Regions from separate parts of the Nonomuraea longicatena genome, predicted to be linked through region 1. Evidence: riboswitches for the same ligand, from Rfam matches in the RefSeq annotation. Region 1 holds a riboswitch; each other region holds the start of a gene.
What was found. Region 1 has a riboswitch for cyclic di-AMP ahead of ABD120_RS05035 (hypothetical protein). Riboswitches for the same ligand answer to the same signal wherever they lie in the genome.
Positions count from the first base shown of each region.

Region 1 (4,202 bases):
ACCTGGCCATCGACGGAGCTCGACGGCGTGCCCGTCACGCCCGCGCACCGGCCGCCGGGACAGCGGGTCACGGTGGGGGAGCTCGAATGGGAGATCCTGATCCACGCGGACGGGGTCGCCACACCGGCGGACCTGGCGGTCCGGCTCGGGCAGCCGGTCTACACGGTGCTGCTCACCGTGCGCCGGATGGCCGCCCTGGGCCTGCTCACCCGCCCGGAACCCGCCTCCGGCCCACAGCCCCCTCCCGAAGAACCCCACCGGTCCAAGAAGACGGCCGCGTCCAGAATGCCGGACGTGGCCGAGACGGTGGACGGGGCCGACGTCTCGGACGTGGCCGAGGTGGTGGGCGAGGCCGATATCTCGGACGTGGTCGAGATGGTGGACGTGGTCGAGGTGGCGGACGCCTCGGCTGCCGGCGCGACGGCGCTCGCCGGCCTGGGCGAAGAAGCCCCCGCTGACCTGGCGAGCCGTACCGGTGGGCGGGAAACGGCGCCTTCCGAGGCCGCGGCCCGCGCCGACGCGGGTGGGGCGGCCACCGCCGGGCGGGGCAGGCCACCGTACGGGGAGTTGCCGAGGCGGGGCAGGAGTGCCCGGCGGGAAGGGCCGCACGTGCCCCGCGCCAACCCCATGCGGGATCCCGAGGTGCTGGCGGCCGTCAAGCAGGGCCTGGAACGGCTGCGCTGACGAGTCCCCCGGAAACGGCGGAAGCGGGCGTCCCCCGACCGGTGAGGTCTGGGGACGCCCGCTTCACGCAGACGGGTGGACAGCCCTTTTGTACGTGCTTTCGAGTGCGTCAGGTCAGCGCTGGAAGACCTTGCGCAGGCGGTCGCGGCCGATGAACAGTCCGCCGCCGAGCAGGGCCAGCCCGCCGATGACGGCGAGGGCGGCGACGCCGGTCGGACGGCTCTCGTCAGCGGTGCTGGCCGCCGCGAGCTGCGCGGACGCGTTCTCAGCCGACGCGGCCTTCGGGCTCTTGGCGCCGGGGGTGGAGCTGGGCCGCTCGGCGACCACGGCGGGAGCGTTCTTCTCCGCGGCGTCCTGCGACGGCTTCTCGGCCGGCTTCTCGGCGGCGATCACCGGCGGCTTGGCCGGGTTGTGGTCCTTGCGACCCCAGGCGCCGGTGGCGAAGGCGACCGGGTGGTTCTTCTTGCCGACGCCGGGTCCCCACTTGGTGATGACGTAGTCCACCTTGATGTGACCCTGGCCGCCGACGCCGTCGACGGTCAGCGAGCGCGAGTTGAAGGTGCCGCCGGTGAGGTCGGCGAAGGTCTTGGCGTCGAGGTCGAGCATGATGCCCCTGTTGGAGGGGATGCCGGGGCCTCGGTCGCCGACGAAGAAGGGCATCTTCTTGCCCTTGTAGACGACGTAGCCCTCGGTGAGCAGCGGCCAGCTCGGGCTGGCGGCCAGACCCTTCTGCATGGGCTTGCCGCTGGCGGGCATGCCGGTGTCGCCGTTGCGGCCGGAGCCGTCGTCCCAGTAGTAGGAGGCGGTGGTGGAGCCGTGCAGGAGGGTCTGCTTGTCGGTGAAGTGGTCGTCGGCCGACGCGGGCGCCCCGGCGCCGACGGTGACGGCACCGGCAAGGGCGGCGGTGGAGACGAACATGGCAAAGCTACGCATGCCGAAGCGGCGAGACATAAAGCAAAGTCCTTCGTACGGGGTCAGGGATGGCGCTCGTCATCGGCGCGTAGCCGGGCAAAAGGCCGAACGGTCGCTACGCGGGAGCGCTAGGGGGGGTGGTGATCCTTGAGGAAGGGGCCGCTCAGTAGGCGGCGGGTGAAGCTACGCGGGTGAGGGGTACGTCGCGGCAGTGCATGAGATAGCTGTCCTCTCCATCTCGCCTACCGGGTTAGCTGACGGGTTCGGGCGTGGAGGTGCCCTACCGACGGTTCGTCGGATTCACCCCAAGGAACGTGGTTCCCCGGTTCCCGCCGGAGCGGGATTCGGCGCCAGCCGGTCGGCCTTCTTGGTGAAGGGCCAGGTCACCAGCTGGTAACGCTATGGACTGTATGCCTCAAACCCGACAAATGCAAAGCAAACGCCATGAAACGGGCGAAGATCTACCTAATAAGGTCAAGAGAAAGGGGGGTACGGTAAGCCGTACCCCCCGGAAATATCGCGGTTTCAGCCGCTCTTGCGTCGGAACGATCGCTTGTTGGCAGCGGGGCCATGTGCGCCGTGGATCTTCGAGTGATCCGAGCCCCTGCCACCCGCGCCCGCGTCGGCATTCTGGTTCCGCTTACGGTCCAGTGCCTCCCGGAACTTGCGCTTCATCTCGTCCTCGGGAGTTTCGCTGACTTCGGGCTCCGGTGATTCCGCCATGAGGACCTCCTGGTGTTTGGGACGCCCCCAGCTTCGCATGTGTGCTCGCGCGACGCGAAACCGGACGCCCGCCTCAGCCCAGCCTGGCCAGCTCGGACTCCGTCAGGTCGAGGTCGGCCGCCGCCACGCAGTCCAGGATGCTCGACGGACGGCTGGCGCCCGGGATCGGGATCATCACCGGGCTCCTGGCCAGCTCCCAGGCGATGCACACCCGCTGCGGCGACACCCCGCGCTCGGCCGCCACCTCGGCGAAGACCGCGTGCCTGCCGCCCAGCTCGCCCGCCTCCGACATGCCGCCGAGCGGCGACCACGGCAGGAACGCGAGCCCCAGGTCGGCGCAGACGTCCACCTCCGGCTCACTGCTGCGGAAGCGCGGCGAGTACTCGTTCTGCACACTCGCCAGCCGTCCGCCGAGAATCCGCTGTGCCGTCCTGATCTGCTCCGGATCGGCGTTGGAGATTCCGGCCATCCGGATCTTCCCGGCGTCGAGCAGATCGCGCAGCGCCCCGATCGTCTCCTCGTACGGCACCGCCGGGTCGGGCCGATGGTGCTGGTAGAGGCCGATGGCCTCGACGCCCAACGCCTTCAGCGACGCCTCGCAGGCCCGGACCAGGTATTCGGGCCTGCCGTCGACCTCCCAGCCCCCGCCGCCTTCCACGCGGGTGTGACCCCCCTTGGTCGCCACCAGCACCCGGTCGCCGTCACCGCCCCAGGAGGCCAGCGCCTTGGCGACCAGCCGTTCGTTGTGCCCCACGTCGGTATGGCTGGGGGTGTAGGCGTCGGCGGTGTCGATCAGGGTCACCCCGGCGTCGAGCGCCGCGTGGACGGTCCTGATCGACTGGGCCTCGTCAGGCATGTGGCCCCGCACCGACATAGGCATGGCGCCCAGCCCGACGGCGCTCACAGCGGTCGTTCCGATGACTCGAGTCCTCATCCCTTCATCATGGCCGTGGTGACCGTGAACAGGCCGACTCTTTCGCGGCGACTCACCGCGTCGCCGTACCCGGCCGCGAGGGCCCAGGCGTGCAGTTGCTCGGCCTGGCGGCACTTCATCACCCACAACTCGCCGTCGCGGTTGGGCAGCACGTTGGCGATGAACTCCAGTTGCGGGTGCTGCGTCTGCGTGGTGAACACCAGCACGCCGTCGGGGGCGAGCAGGTCGCGCAGCCGTACGAAGGACTCGCGGATCGTGTCGTCGTCCAGGATCAGTTCGTACAGGCCGGACACCACGACGATGTCGGCGGGACGGCCCAGCGGGGCCGGGTCGAAGGCGTCGCCCCGCTCGAAGCGGACGTTGGTGAGACCGCGCGCGGCCGCCCGCCGCCGTCCGAGCTCAAGCCCCGCGGGGGCGAGGTCGCGGCAGACGACCTCGACGTCGGGCTGCTCCCTGGCGACGTCGAGCAGGTAACGTCCGGGCCCGGCCGCGACGTCCAGGATGAGCGCGCGGCCCGCTCTGGCGGAGATCTCTTCCCTGAGTACGTCGCCGAGGAGGTCGCGGCGGGCTCGGATGGCTCGCCAGCCGACGGCGTTCAGGTAGACGCGGTCGATGAGCCTGCCGATGAGCAGGGCGCCGTGGGAGCGGTCGGCGTAGACGTAGTCGAGCATGGTGCCGCTGTCGAAGCCGTGCCGGTAGCCGATGCGGATGCCCCGGCTGAGCCGGCCGACGGTACGCAGCAGGAGCCGCATCAACCACCACTTCATGACATTTCCTCTTTCTGAAGGCTTTGGAGGGATGGGGACCGCCGGACGTCCGCCGTGCCTGGTTCTCTGGTTGCTGAAAGCGCTGAACGGATGTGCACCGCAGTTTCGGGGGTGGGATCGAGGGGCGGGTGGGGAGCCGTCAGCAGGGTGTGGGCGGCTCGCAGGTCTTGGACGGGGGCGAA
Region 1 covers NZ_BAAAHQ010000002.1:271,183-275,384, forward strand. Annotated here, with positions in the region: gene ABD120_RS05030 (hypothetical protein) at 1-684, shown strand, start outside; gene ABD120_RS05035 (hypothetical protein) at 799-1,617, opposite strand; cyclic di-AMP (ydaO/yuaA leader) riboswitch at 1,821-1,956, opposite strand; gene ABD120_RS05040 (DUF5302 domain-containing protein) at 2,122-2,319, opposite strand; gene ABD120_RS05045 (aldo/keto reductase) at 2,393-3,253, opposite strand; gene ABD120_RS05050 (class I SAM-dependent methyltransferase family protein) at 3,250-4,020, opposite strand; gene ABD120_RS05055 (lysophospholipid acyltransferase family protein) at 4,017-4,202, opposite strand, start outside.

Region 2 (4,202 bases), 260 kb from region 1:
GATTCGGCATACTCGCGCGCCGAGCCCAATGCAGGTGCACATTACATTTGCACGTGCATTTGGGTCTTGCAGCATCACCGGTCGGTGACCCATGATGGCCTAGTGCATATTGGGCCAAACATGCACTAAACCAATGGGGAGCTGGAGGTAGCGGCAGAATGGTGGAGGATCCTCTGGCCACTGCCGATTGCCTGCAGATCACCCGCGAAGTCGGATTCGACACCCTGCTGGAGAACCGCCACCCGCACACCACGGCGTGTCCGCTCCCTTTTCAGGCCGACTCGGTCAAGACCGCCCGTGACGTGACCCGGGCCACGCTCAGCGACTGGGGTTGTGCCGAGCTCAGCGACGACGCCGCCCTGGTGGTCTCCGAACTCGTGACGAACGCGGTGCGTTACACCCGGGGTCACGCCGGCCTCACCCTTCTGCTGATGCGCGTGGCGCCGCACGTCCTGCTCGCGGTGGCCGACCCGAGCGACGAGGTGCCGACGCGCAAGGAACCGGACTTCGTCTCCGAGAACGGCCGGGGCCTGTACATCGTCGAGACGTACAGCCAGTGCTGGGGCTGGGATCCGCTCAACCGCGGCGGAAAGGCCGTGTGGGCGCTGTTCCGCACCGAGTAGTCAGCACAAAGTCGTACGTCCGGTTGGCTCCCCCGTAGGAGGAAAGCCCCGCTCCGCGCTGCCACTCTGTTGGTCATGGATCTCGCGCTCCTCCTCACTCTCGGCGCCCTCGCCCTGTGGGACAGCACCAGTTTCGGGACGCTCGGCATCCCGCTGGTCCTCATGCTGTCCTCCGATCGGCGCCAGGGCGGCCGTCTGGTGGTCTACCTGACCACGATCAGCGTCTTCTACTTCCTCGTCGGCGTCGCCCTCATGATGGGCCTGTCGGTGGTGATGGAGCGTTTCGGCGCTGCGCTGGAGTCCCAGCCCGCGTACTGGGTCCAGCTCGTCCTCGGCGTCTTCCTGTTCGCGCTGAGCTGGAAGTTCGACTCCAAGAAGCAGAAGAAGCCGTGGGAGCCCAAGGTGGGCGGGCCCCTCACCATGATGGGCGTCGCGCTCACGGCCGGTCTGGTCGAGGTCGCGACGATGTTCCCGTACCTGGCGGCCGTCGGGTTGATGACGACCGCCGGGCTGGGTGCCGCGCAGTGGCTGCCGCTGCTGGCGGGCTACGTGGTGCTGATGGTCGTGCCGATGCTGGTGCTGATGGCCGGCCGCGCCCTCGCCGGGCCCCGCATCGAGGGGATGCTGGAGCGCGTGCGCGCCTTCATCACCAGGAACGCCGCTTCCGCCGTGGGCTGGACCCTCGCGATCGTCGGCTTCCTCATCGCCCGCGACGCGCTGGTCAAGCTGGACTTCTTCCGGGATCTGGTCGCCGGAGGGTGAGTCCGGCGGTTTGGGAACGTTCCAAGTCAGTACATCGAGATGTGCGGATGGTCGTAGTGGTTCTGGGTGATGCTGCCCCGGTCGCTCATCTGGCGCCAGCCCGAGCCCATGTTGATGCGCTGCTTCCAGATCACGTACTTCACGCCGAAGCGGTCCTTGTTCTTGATGGCCCACTCGGAGATCCGGTCCCCGAGCCGCAGGTTGGCGGCGGTCGGCATGCTGCCGCCGGTGCTCATCATGAAGTCGCAGGCGCGGCCGAGAGGGTGCTCTCCGCCACCACCTGAGCGGTAGCAGCCGATCTCGAACGGCATGTCGAAGGTCTTCTTGATCTCGTCGCGGATGATCCGCATGCGGGAGGTGATGTTCTCGCGCCCCGCGGGCAGTTCGGGGGCCCAGCTGCCGTTGGCGCGCTTGCCGGTGCCGTACGGCATGAGTGCCTTCAGCTTGGCCTTGATGTCGTCGATGACGCCCTCGGCCTCCGTGCGCCGCTTGTCGACCTCGTCGGCCTGGGCGGCGAGGTCGACGGCGAGCGCGGCGGCCTCGTCGGCGGCCTTCTTCTTCTCGTCGCGAACGACGACCAGGTTGTCGACGACGGCCTGCTCCTCGTCGGTGATCTGTTCCATCACCGCTGCGGCCCCGGCGTCGGGCACGAGGAAGTGGGGAAGTGCGGCGCTCTGGCTCTGGTAACGCTTGGTGGCGATCTCGGTCACGCGGCGCTGGGCGTCGCCGAGTGTCTTCTCCGCCTCGGCGAGCCGGGCGCCCGCCGTCTTCTCGGCGTCCTGCGCCTTGGCGAGGGCGACGCGCTTTCCGTTGTACTGCTCGATCAGCTGATCGACTTTCTTGTTGAGGTCGACGAGCTCGCCACGCAACTGCTTCTCCGAAGGCTTGGGGGCCGCCTGCGCAGTGGGGGCGAGAAACAGCGTGCTCGCGGTGATGAGTCCGATGGCCAGAGTCGCGGGGGACGCAACTGCCACAGCGAAGATCCTCTCCATCTGCCGACCGGGTTAGCTGACGGATTCGGGCTGGAAGCTGCCCTACCACGAAAGTGGATTCACCCCAGGTGCAAGTGGGTCCCCGGCTCCCGGGCAACACGCCCGGGATTAGGCGGGCAACGGCTGTGACGACCGGTGCCAGTGAGGATGTTAGTGGTAAATGTCCGGCAATGCGAGTCTAATCGGAAATCAATTAGTGATCTACCTGTGATCGAATCTGCCGGGCGGCCTCTTCGGGAAGCACGTCGTTGACGAAGGCTCCCATAGCGGACTCCGATCCGGCAAGGTACTTGAGCTTGCCCGGCGCCCGTCTGACGCTGAACAGCTCCAGGTGGAGATATCCCAGCTCACGCAGGTGACGCACCGGCGCCTGGTGCCAGGCGGAGACGTACGGCATGGCGACGCCGAACAGCCCGTCGAGCGCCCGCAGCACCGAGGTGTAGAGCGGGGCGAAGGCCGCGCGCTCCTCCTCGCTCAGCGCCGCGAGGTCGGGCACCCGCCGGTGGGGGTAGACATGCACCTCGTACGGCCAGCGGGCGGCCGCGGGCACGAAGGCGGTCCACAGTTCGTTGGCGGCCACGACCCGCTCACCCGCCCGTTCCGCGGCCAGCACGTCGGCGAACAGCCCCGGCCGTTTGGCGGCGGCGGCGAGCTGGCGCGCGGTGCGCGGGGTCACGTACGGGTAGGCGTAGATCTGCCCGTGGGGGTGCGGCAGCGTGATGCCGATCTCCTCGCCCCGGTTCTCGAAGCAGAAGACCTGCTCGACGCCCTCGATGGCGGACAGCTCCGCCGTACGGTCGGCCCATGCCTCCATGACCAGCTCGACCTGCGCGTCGGACAGCCGGGAGAACGACGAGGAGTGCTCCGAGGTGAAGCAGACGACCTCGCAGCGGCCCGCACCGGGCCTGACCTCACTCAACCCCCCGACATCACGATAAGTCCCGAAATTTCCGCTGAATGAGGGGAAGCGGTTCTCGAACACGACCACGTCGTAGTCGGCGGCCGGGATCTCCGACGAGTGCGTGTCCGTGGACGGGCACAGCGGGCACTCGGCGGCCGACGGCAGGAACGTGCGCGTCTGCCGGTGCCCCGCGATGGCGACCCACTCCTCCGTCAGCGGGTCGTAGCGCAGTTCGGAGGCCACGGGCCGGGGATCGAGCGGACGCCGGTCGACCGCGCCGCGGTCGGCGTCGTCGCGCCGGTCGAAGTAGATGAGCTCCCGCCCGTCGGCCAGGTGGGTGATGGTGCGCTTCACTGCGTGCCTTCCGCGATGATGACTTCACAGGCCCGCTCGGACAGTTCGGCGCGGGCCTCCTCCGGTAGCGCCGGGTCGCTGACGACGAGGTCGGCCTCGCTCAGATCGGCGATCGTGCTGATGCCGACGGTGTTCCACTTGGTGTGGTCGGCGAGGACGACCAGGCGGCCGGCGGCGGTGACGAGTTCGCGGTCGGTCTCGGACTCCAGCAGGTTGGGCGTGGTGAAACCGGCCCGCGTGCTCATGCCGTGCACACCGAGGAACAGGGTGTCGACGTGCAGGCGCCGGATCGCGGCGACCGCGACGGGGCCGACGAGCGCGTCGGAGGGGGTGCGCACTCCGCCGGTCAGCACGACCGTGCGGTCGGCGCGGGGGGTGCGGTGGAAGACCTCGGCGACCGGGATCGAGTTGGTGATGACGGTCAACTCGGCCACGGCGACGAGGTGGTGGGCCAGCGCCCAGGTGGTGGTGCCGGCCGACAGGGCGACGGCGGTGCCCGGCCGGACCAGCCGGGCGGCACGGCGCGCGATGGCCTCCTTCTCCTGCTGCTGACGGGCGGACTTGGCGACG
Region 2 covers NZ_BAAAHQ010000002.1:9,204-13,405, forward strand. Annotated here, with positions in the region: gene ABD120_RS03795 (ATP-binding protein) at 159-623, shown strand; gene ABD120_RS03800 (GAP family protein) at 699-1,385, shown strand; gene ABD120_RS03805 (coiled-coil domain-containing protein) at 1,412-2,359, opposite strand; cyclic di-AMP (ydaO/yuaA leader) riboswitch at 2,365-2,502, opposite strand; gene galT (galactose-1-phosphate uridylyltransferase) at 2,571-3,632, opposite strand; gene ABD120_RS03815 (DeoR/GlpR family DNA-binding transcription regulator) at 3,629-4,202, opposite strand, start outside.
Region 2: another riboswitch for cyclic di-AMP. It lies ahead of ABD120_RS03805 (coiled-coil domain-containing protein); the one in region 1 lies ahead of ABD120_RS05035 (hypothetical protein).

Region 3 (4,202 bases), on a different contig from region 1:
CTCAACGACCCGATCGAGCAGCGCCGCCGCCTGGTCGAGCAGTCGCTGCTCGCCGCCGGAGGCGACCCGGAGGCCATGCAGGTCGACGAGGACTTCCTGCAGTCGCTGGAGTACGCGATGCCGCCCACGGGCGGCGTCGGCGTCGGCATCGATCGCATGATCATGGCCCTCACCGGCAAGAACATCCGCGACACGATCCTCTTCCCGCTGGTCAAGCCCGCCGGTCAGTGAGCGTCCGGGCGGCCCGTCGCGGCCGCCCGGCCGCCTCCGTCGCGAAGTACGCAGGCGACCTGCGCGTTTTCCCTCGCCACGCGCACGGAGCGCGAAGGAAACTTTCAACTTGTCAGATTCGGGTGAGGTGTTGTCAGGGGCGCTGTGACGGCTCATCCCGTCCCGACGTGTGACGACATATGGTGAGTAGCTCACATCTTTGCCGATCAAGTCAATGCGCCTTGTCAAGGGTCCCGACAGCCGCGCTTGACGTCCTTTCGCGAATGCGTTTACCGTCTCCGAGACGAGCACCTACGCTCGGGCCGAGACGTCTTGCGAGTTCCACTGTTGGGGGGAGGGCTCCCGATGGATGTGCTCACCGAGGGCGTCGAGCTGAGCCATGCCGATTTAGCCTTGTTGGCCGAGCTGGCCAAGGGTGTCACGGTCGATCGGGTGGGGCGCCGGCTGGACGTCAGTGGACGCACCGTACGCCGCCGTTTGCGCGGAATTTGCGACAGGATCGGCGTGGCCACCGCGATCGAAGCGGTGGCCTGGGCGGCCCGTCGTCAACTCATCTGAGTGATCAGGCGGCGATTCGCACCGCGCCCGCCCACGGGCGCCGGTCGATCGCGGCGATCCGCACCACGTCACCGGTGCGCGGCGCGTGCACCATCATGCCGCCGCCCAGGTAGATGCCTACGTGGTGCAGGTCGTTGTAGAAGAACACCAGGTCGCCGGGGCGCAGTTCGGCGCGTGAAATGCGCTTGCCCGCCGTCCACTGGTGGCCGGTGTAGTGCGGCAGCGAGATGCCGACCTGCTTGTAGGCGGCCATCACCAGACCGGAGCAGTCGTAGGAGCCGGGGCCCTCGGCCCCCCACACGTACGGCTTGAGCTGCTGCGTCAGCGCCCACCTGGCCGCTGTGGCGGCCTTGCCCTGCCCGGGGATCGGCAGTTCGACCCGCTTGGCCGGGGTGCCGGGCCGTCCGGCCTCGCCGAGTGCGCGGCCGAACAGGTCGCCCTCGACCTTCGCCACCAGCTTGGTGATCTTGTCGCGCCTGCTGCCGAGGTCGTCGACGAGCCGGCGGACCTCGGCGATGCGGGCCTTCGCGCCCGTCCTGGCGGTCTCCGCGGCCTTGCGCGCGCGGGTGACCTGGCCGAGCTGCTCGCCGTGCTGCCGCTGGATGGCGTACGTGGTGGCGGCCCGGCCCAGGAAGGTCTCGGGGTCCGCGGGGCTCATCAGGGCCAGCGTGTTGTTCAGGCCGCCCGTCATGTACTCCTGCTGGGCCAGCGCGCCCGCCCTGCGCTGCTTGACGTCGAGGTCGGCCTGGCTGGCGCGGAGGGTGCGCTCGGCGTCGTCCACGGCCTTCTCGGCGTCCTTGAGCTTCACCCGCTGGCCGTTGTACTGCTCGGAGAGGGTGCCGATCTGCGTGTGCAGCTTCTCCGCCCGGTCGGCGAGCTCCTTGAGGGTGGGCTCAGGGTCGGCGGCCGCTGTGCCGGCGGTGCCGACGGGGCCGATGGGAATGGTCAACACCAGGGCGGTCACGACGGCGGCGAGTCTTCTCCGGCTCCCGGGTTCGGGAGGTTCGCTCGCGCTGTTCCTCTTCACCAACCAGTTCCTCTCGACGACGCCGACCGGGTTGGCTGACGGGTTCGGGCTGAGTGGCCCTACCGGGCAAGGTCGCCCGGATTCACCCCGGTGGCCTTCGGCCACGGGTGGGTTCCCGGTTCCTCTCGATGGGATTAGGCGTGCCGCCTCGCGCGCCTGCGCGGGGTGACATCGTCGGTGGACACTAGTGCACCCGGAGTTCGTGCTCAACCGGAATCGCGGATTCGGTGGCGGTTGTGCAACCGAAGAGTAACGGTGCGATCACAGTAGTGGGGAAATTGCGCCCTGTTTGCCCCTGTTTGAGAGCCTGATGGCCAGGTGAGCGCGGCTGGGCCGTATGTGGTCGCGGGGTGGGTAAATACGGACGAACCGTAATGCGCTCTGTACGCTGAACTGCCATGGAGCAGGTGGCCGAACGAGAGGTTCCCGACCTAGGGCTCGTCGTGAGACGCGCCCGGACCCCCGACGTCCACGCGATCAGGCGCCTCGTGGACACCTATGCCGGCGCCGGTCCCCGGCTGCTGGAGAAGGCGACCGTGACCCTGTATGAGGACATACAGGAATTCTGGGTCGCCGAACACGGTGGCCAGGTAGTAGGTTGCGGCGCATTGCATGTCTTGTGGGAGGATCTGGCGGAGATTCGTACGGTCGCCGTTGATCCGAACAGCCGTGGCCTGGGAATCGGGTACAAGATCGTGTCGGCTTTGATCAAAACGGCCGGCGAACTCGGGCTCCGGCGCGTGTTCTGCCTGACTTTCGAGATCGATTTCTTCGCCCGCCACGGCTTCCGTCCGATCCAGGGCACACCCGTCTCACCTGAGGTCTATGCCGAGTTGCTCGCCTCCTATGACGAGGGGGTTGCCGAGTTCCTCGACCTGGAGCACGTCAAGCCCAACACCTTGGGCAACACCAGGATGCTGCTCCACTTGCCCGTCGTTTGACTCGGGCGTCGACCAAAGGGAAAGGTGATTGTAGATACCTATGTCGATACGTTGGGCAGCGAAGGCATGTGTCCTGACATGTGCCACATGCACACTCGAAGCGAGGTGACACGGTGAGCACCGGACAGCCGCCGTATCCGCAGGCCGACCCCGGCGACAATTCCGGGGCGCCTCAATACGGACAGCAGAACTCGGGCTACCCCCAGGGAGAGTCCGACCCCGAGGCGACGGTCGTCGGCTACCGGCACGAGGGCGAAGGCTACGGCCAGCCTTCCGGCCAGCAGTACGGCCAGCCCGCCCAGGGCCAGCAGGGCTACGGCCAGCAGCCCGCGTATGGACAGCAGCCCGGCCAGGGCCAGCAATACGGCCAGGATCAGCAGTACGCTCAGCCTGGTTACGGCCAGCAGCCACCGTCGGGTCAGCAGCCCGCCTACGGACAGCCCGCCCAGGGGCAGCAGGGCTACGGCCAGCAGCCCGCGTACGGACAACCTGCCTATGGCCAGCAGCCCGGCTACGGACAGCAGCCGCCGTCGGGTCAGCAGCCCGGCTACGGACAGCCGTCGGGTCAGCAGCCGGGCTTCGAGCCCGCCCAGGGCCAGCAGCCCGGGTACGGCCAGCCCGCCCAGGGCCAGCCGGCTCATGGTCAGCCCGCTCATGACCAGCAGGGTGGCTACGGCCAGCCTGCCTATGGTCAGCAGCCTGGTTCGGACCAGCAGGGTTACGGCCAGCAGAGTTATGGCCAGCCCGCCCCTGACCAGGGCTACGGTCAGCAGCCCGCGTACGGTCAGCAGCCTGGTTCCGACCAGCAGGGCTACGGCCAGCAGCCCGCCTACGGTCAGCAGCCGGGTTCGGACCAGCAGGGTTACGGCCAGCCCGCCCCTGACCAGGGTTACGGCCAGCCCGCCCCTGACCAGGGCTACGGCCAGCCCGCCCCTGACCAGGGCTACGGCCAGCAGCCCGCCTACGGTCAGCAGCCTGGTTCCGACCAGCAGGGCTACGGCCAGCCCACTCCCGACCAGTCCGGCTACGGCCAGCCCGGCTCCGGTCAACACGGTTACGGGCAGCAGGCCCAGTCCGGTTACGGGCAGCAGCAGTACGCGCAGCCGGGATACGAGCAGCAGCAGTACGGTCAGCCCCAGCCCGGTTACGGTCAGCAGTACGGCCAGCAGCAGTACGGTGCACCCGCCCAGCCCTACGGCCAGGCGCAGCCCGGCTACGGTCAGCCGTACAACCAGCCCGTCGGGGTGCAGCCGCCCGGCGCGCCCGCGCCGCTGGCGGAGTGGTGGCAGCGCCTGGTCGCCCGGCTCATCGACTTCGTCCTGTTCGGCATCGTCTACTTCATCCTCGGCGTGATCGTGATCGGCGCCTTGGTGGTCAGCTACAACTCCTCGTCCGGAGCGTCGTCGGGGAGCCTCAGCGTGGGTGCGGCCCAACTGATCCTCGGC
Region 3 covers NZ_BAAAHQ010000045.1:62,463-66,664, forward strand. Annotated here, with positions in the region: gene lysX (bifunctional lysylphosphatidylglycerol synthetase/lysine--tRNA ligase LysX) at 1-231, shown strand, start outside; gene ABD120_RS33965 (helix-turn-helix domain-containing protein) at 577-789, shown strand; gene ABD120_RS33970 (C40 family peptidase) at 794-1,816, opposite strand; cyclic di-AMP (ydaO/yuaA leader) riboswitch at 1,822-1,967, opposite strand; gene ABD120_RS33975 (amino-acid N-acetyltransferase) at 2,215-2,757, shown strand; gene ABD120_RS33980 (RDD family protein) at 2,871-4,202, shown strand, end outside.
Region 3: another riboswitch for cyclic di-AMP. It lies ahead of ABD120_RS33970 (C40 family peptidase); the one in region 1 lies ahead of ABD120_RS05035 (hypothetical protein).

Region 4 (4,202 bases), on a different contig from region 1:
GAAGTCCTGGGCCGGATCTCCGGAGGGCAGCGGCCGCCACGGTGTGGTGATCGCGGCCACGGCGATCACCAGGAGGCCGAGGATCGCGGCGGCGATCCCCGCCTGCCGCCGCAGCCGCCCGTCGTCGTCGTCGGGCTGTCGTGTCACGCCAGTTCCTCCCCCAGGTACGCGCGCCAGTCACGGGTCAGCTCGGCCACGGGCACGGGTAGTGCGCGGCCGGCTCCGACCCGCTGGGCATCACGGTAGAGCCTCACCAGTGTCGCCTCTCCGTACGCGTGCGCGATGAGGCGGCACGCCAGCCACGCCTCCTGGTAGCTCTGCGCGAGCCGGGGCGCGCCGGGGGCGAAGTCAGCGGGTTCCGGGAGGTTCTCGGGCAGGCGTCCCGCTCTGACCTCTTCGGCGAGTTCCGCGGCGGCCTCAGGTACGGCAAGGCCCGCGTCGCGGTAGGCGACGTAGTCGGCGAAGCCCTCGTACAGCCAGGGCGGCAGGCCGTCGGTGCCCGCGGCGACGTGGGTGAGCTCGTGGGCGAGCACGACGTCGCGGCCGGTGGGGGTGAGTCTTCCGTAGGTCTCGGGCACGACGATCACGCGGCCGTCGTGGGCGACGGCGGCGAGCCCGTCGACGGAGGCGGCGCCGATCGCGCGGGCGGCGTCGGCGGCAGAGGCGGCGACGCGGACGTCCGGCCGTACGGGTGTGCCCAGGACGGCCTCGACCCGGCGGGCGGCCCGTTCGGCACGCCGGCGGAGGTCGTGGCCGGGCCGTCTGAGCTCCCCGCCGTGGGCGGGCCGCCCGGAGAGGGCGGGCCGGGTAGCGGGTGCCGAACCCTGGGGCACGGCGGACGAACCGGACCCGGGCGCCGAAGGACCGGACGCGGAGGCGGAAGAACGGGGTGCGGGGGTGGGAGAGCCGGACGCAGGGGCGGAAGCGCCAGGCGCGACAGCGGACGAGCCGGGCGCGGAAGAGCCGGGTGCGGGGGCGCAGCTCGGGGTGGTCGCGATCAGACACGCGACCAGTGCGGGGGCCGCCACTGCGGCGCGACGGCTCACGGCCCCGATGGTAGCCGCCCCTGTGCGGACCCCCGTCCCCGGCACGACGGCCTGGGACGGGGATGTCGCGCCTTACAGGCCGGGACGCACCGCGCCGACGAACGACGCCCTGCGCCATTCGCTGATGCGGTCGACCCGGACCCGCTTGCCCGAGCTGGGCGAGTGGACCATCCTGCCGTCGCCGACGTACATGCCGACATGGCCTCGGCCCCGGAAGAACATCAGGTCACCGGGCCGCAGCCGCTTCCAGGTGACCTTCTTGTCGATGCGCGCGTACTGGCTGTACGTCACGCGGGGGATCTTCACTCCGGCCTTCTTCCAGGCGTACTGGACCAGTCCGGAGCAGTCGAAGGCACCTGGACCCGTGGCACCGTACCTGTACGGGTCCCCGACCTGCGCCTTGGCGACGGAGACGGCCTTTCCGGCCTTCACCCGCTGCCGTGTGGACTTGGAAAGGGTCTTCCCTGCGGTGGCCGTCCTGCTCCGGGCTGTGGTGCCCGGTTCAGCGGCGGCCGCCTCGGTCTCGGCGGGGGCCGTTGCGGCCCCGGCCGCCGGGGCATGGAGGGCGAGCCCTCCTGCTGTCATGGACATGGTGACCAGCACCCCGGACACGACAAGGCGGGGGTTACTCAGGGGGATAGACAGGATTTCTCCTCGGATCTTCCACGAACGCCTACCGGGTTAGCTGACGGGTTCGGGCCTGGAAGTCGCCCTACGGCGCGGCTGCGCCGACTCACCCCGTGATCCCGGTGATCGGGATCGGCGGGTCCCCGGCTCCGTGCCTCCTGACTGCACGGACTCGGCTGGTCGTCGCCCTCGTGGAAACGGGCCGACCGCGGATCTCTATACGTCCCCACCGGGCCTCGTGAGGCCCGGTGTCGGCGTCGCGGCGCCATGGCGTGCCGCCGCGACGCCAGAAAGTACCCGGCGCCGCCGATCGGCGGCAAAAGCCGGGTGAACCTGTCAAGATCCGGCAGGGGTTCCTGTCAGAAGGGATCGCGCTGCTCGGCACCCCTGCGTCGTTATCGAAATGTGACCTCCCTCACACTTGTCCGGCGGCCCGTGAGTCAGGTCCCGTCCGTCCCACGGGACACGGCGAGGACGCGCAGCCCGATGAGCGGGTGGCGCAGTTCCTCGATCGTCCGCAGCCGCTCCGCGCGCTCCCCCTCGCACTTGAGGTACCGGTGCAGGAACGGCACCCGCCGCAGCGTCTTCACGTCGAAGCGGGCGCTGATCGCCGCGAGCATCTCCTCGCCCGTCGCGAGGTCGCCGTGCTCCCGTTCCCACTCGTTCGCCGGGTCGGCGACCAGGTCGCGCCCGCCGATGACGGCCCCGGCGTCGTAGAACCAGGTGGCGGCGGCGGGGTCGGCCCGCTCCCAGGCGAAGTCGTCCACCACGAGGCTGCCGCCGGGGGCCAGCAGCCGCGCGGCCGCGTTCAGCGCCATCTCCATCGGCTCCATGTGGTGCAGCGACATCCTCATCACGATGGCCTCGAAGGGCGCCGCCTCGAAACCGGCCAGGTCCGCCCGGACGGCGGGCACCCCGGCGGCGAGCGCGGCCGACGGGTCGAGGTCGATGGCCGTGACGTCGTACCCGCCCGCGATGAGCTGGGCCGCGAGCGTGCCCGCGCCGCATCCGGCGTCCAGCACGCGGGCGGGCGCGGCGGGCAGGACGGAGGTGATCCAGGAGTTCATGAGCCGAGCATGCTGCGGCCGAAGGCATGCGCACCACTGCGGGTACGGCATGCCCGCCATAAGCTCGGCGCATGCTTGACACCTGGTCGCTGAAGGTTCTCCTCACCGTGGGCCGCCTCGGCTCGTTCTCCGCCGCGGCCGGCGCGCTGTCGATGACGCAGCCCGCGGTCTCCCGTCAGATCGCCGCCCTGGAGCGGCGCACCGGCGTGCGGCTGTTCGAGCGGCTGCCGAGGGGCGTGCGCGCGACGGACGCGGGCCGCGCGGCCCTGGAGGACGCGGCCCGGGTGCTCGACGGGATGACCCTGCTGGAGGCCCGGCTCCGCGCGCACGCGCTGGCCGAGGCGGGGCGGGTGCGCGTGCAGGCGTTCCCGAGCGCGGCGACCGCGTTCGTGCCCGGCTGCTTCGGCGCGTTCGCGGCCGAGCACCCCGGCGTGGAGTTGTCGCTGATCGTAGGCCGCGCCGACGCCGCCGCCGTCCTGGACGGCGACGCCGACCTGGCGCTGCTCACCTCGCGCGACCCGGCGCCCCCCGCCGGGCTGGAGTCGGTGCCGCTCCTGGACGACGAACTCCTCGTGGCGCTGCCCGCGAGCCACCCGCTGGCCGCAGGGCGGCGGGTACGGCTCGCCGACCTGTCCGGCGAGGCGTGGATCGACGGCACCCACCCCGACTGTCTGGGCCCGCTGTCGGAGCTGGCCGCCGCCCTGGGCGGCCCGCCGAGGGTCAGCCACGTGTGCGACGACTGGAACGGCAGGCAAGGCCTGGTGGCGGCGGGCGTCGGCGTCATGGTGTACCCGGCGATGGCGGGCCGGGCCGTACGGCAGGACATCCGGCTGCTGCGTCCCGTGCCCGCGCTGCCCGTCCGGGCGGTGCACGCGGTCGCGCTGCCGGAGCCGAGCCCGGCCGTACGGGCCTTCCTGGAGCTGATGACCCGCTACGGGCGGATGGCTCCGGCGATGGACTTGCCGTAGGCGGACAGCTTGACCACCTTGATCACGTCGCCGGTCTGCGGCGCGTGCACGATGTTGCCGTTGCCCGCGTACATGGTGACGTGGCCGAGCCCCTGGGAGAAGATCAGGTCGCCGGGCTGGAGCTGGTCGAGCGGCACCTTGCGGTTGGCGCCCCAGGCCCACTGCTGCCAGGTGGTGCGCGGCAGCGAGACCCCTGCCGCCCGCCAGGACGCCTGGGTGAAGCCCGAGCAGTCGTAGCCGCGCGGCCCGGTGCCGCCGTAGATGTACGGCTTGCCGGTCTGGGCGAAGGCGAACTGCAGCGCCGAGCGGGCGTTGCCGGAGGCGGGCCCGGTGTACTTCGTGCCGGTGCTGTTGGGATTGCCGGCGTTGTAGGCGCCGAGCCGCTCCAGCAGCTTCTTCTGGTCCTTGACCAGGTCGAGGATCTCGGCGCGCTCCTTCTCGACCTTGTCGCGCTCGCCGTCGGCGACCACGAGCGCCTCCTGGGCGCGGTCGCG
Region 4 covers NZ_BAAAHQ010000017.1:170,807-175,008, forward strand. Annotated here, with positions in the region: gene ABD120_RS18545 (M48 family metallopeptidase) at 1-147, opposite strand, end outside; gene ABD120_RS18550 (eCIS core domain-containing protein) at 144-833, opposite strand; gene ABD120_RS18555 (C40 family peptidase) at 1,119-1,649, opposite strand; cyclic di-AMP (ydaO/yuaA leader) riboswitch at 1,702-1,861, opposite strand; gene ABD120_RS18560 (class I SAM-dependent methyltransferase) at 2,114-2,740, opposite strand; gene ABD120_RS18565 (LysR family transcriptional regulator) at 2,812-3,708, shown strand; gene ABD120_RS18570 (C40 family peptidase) at 3,672-4,202, opposite strand, start outside.
Region 4: another riboswitch for cyclic di-AMP. It lies ahead of ABD120_RS18555 (C40 family peptidase); the one in region 1 lies ahead of ABD120_RS05035 (hypothetical protein).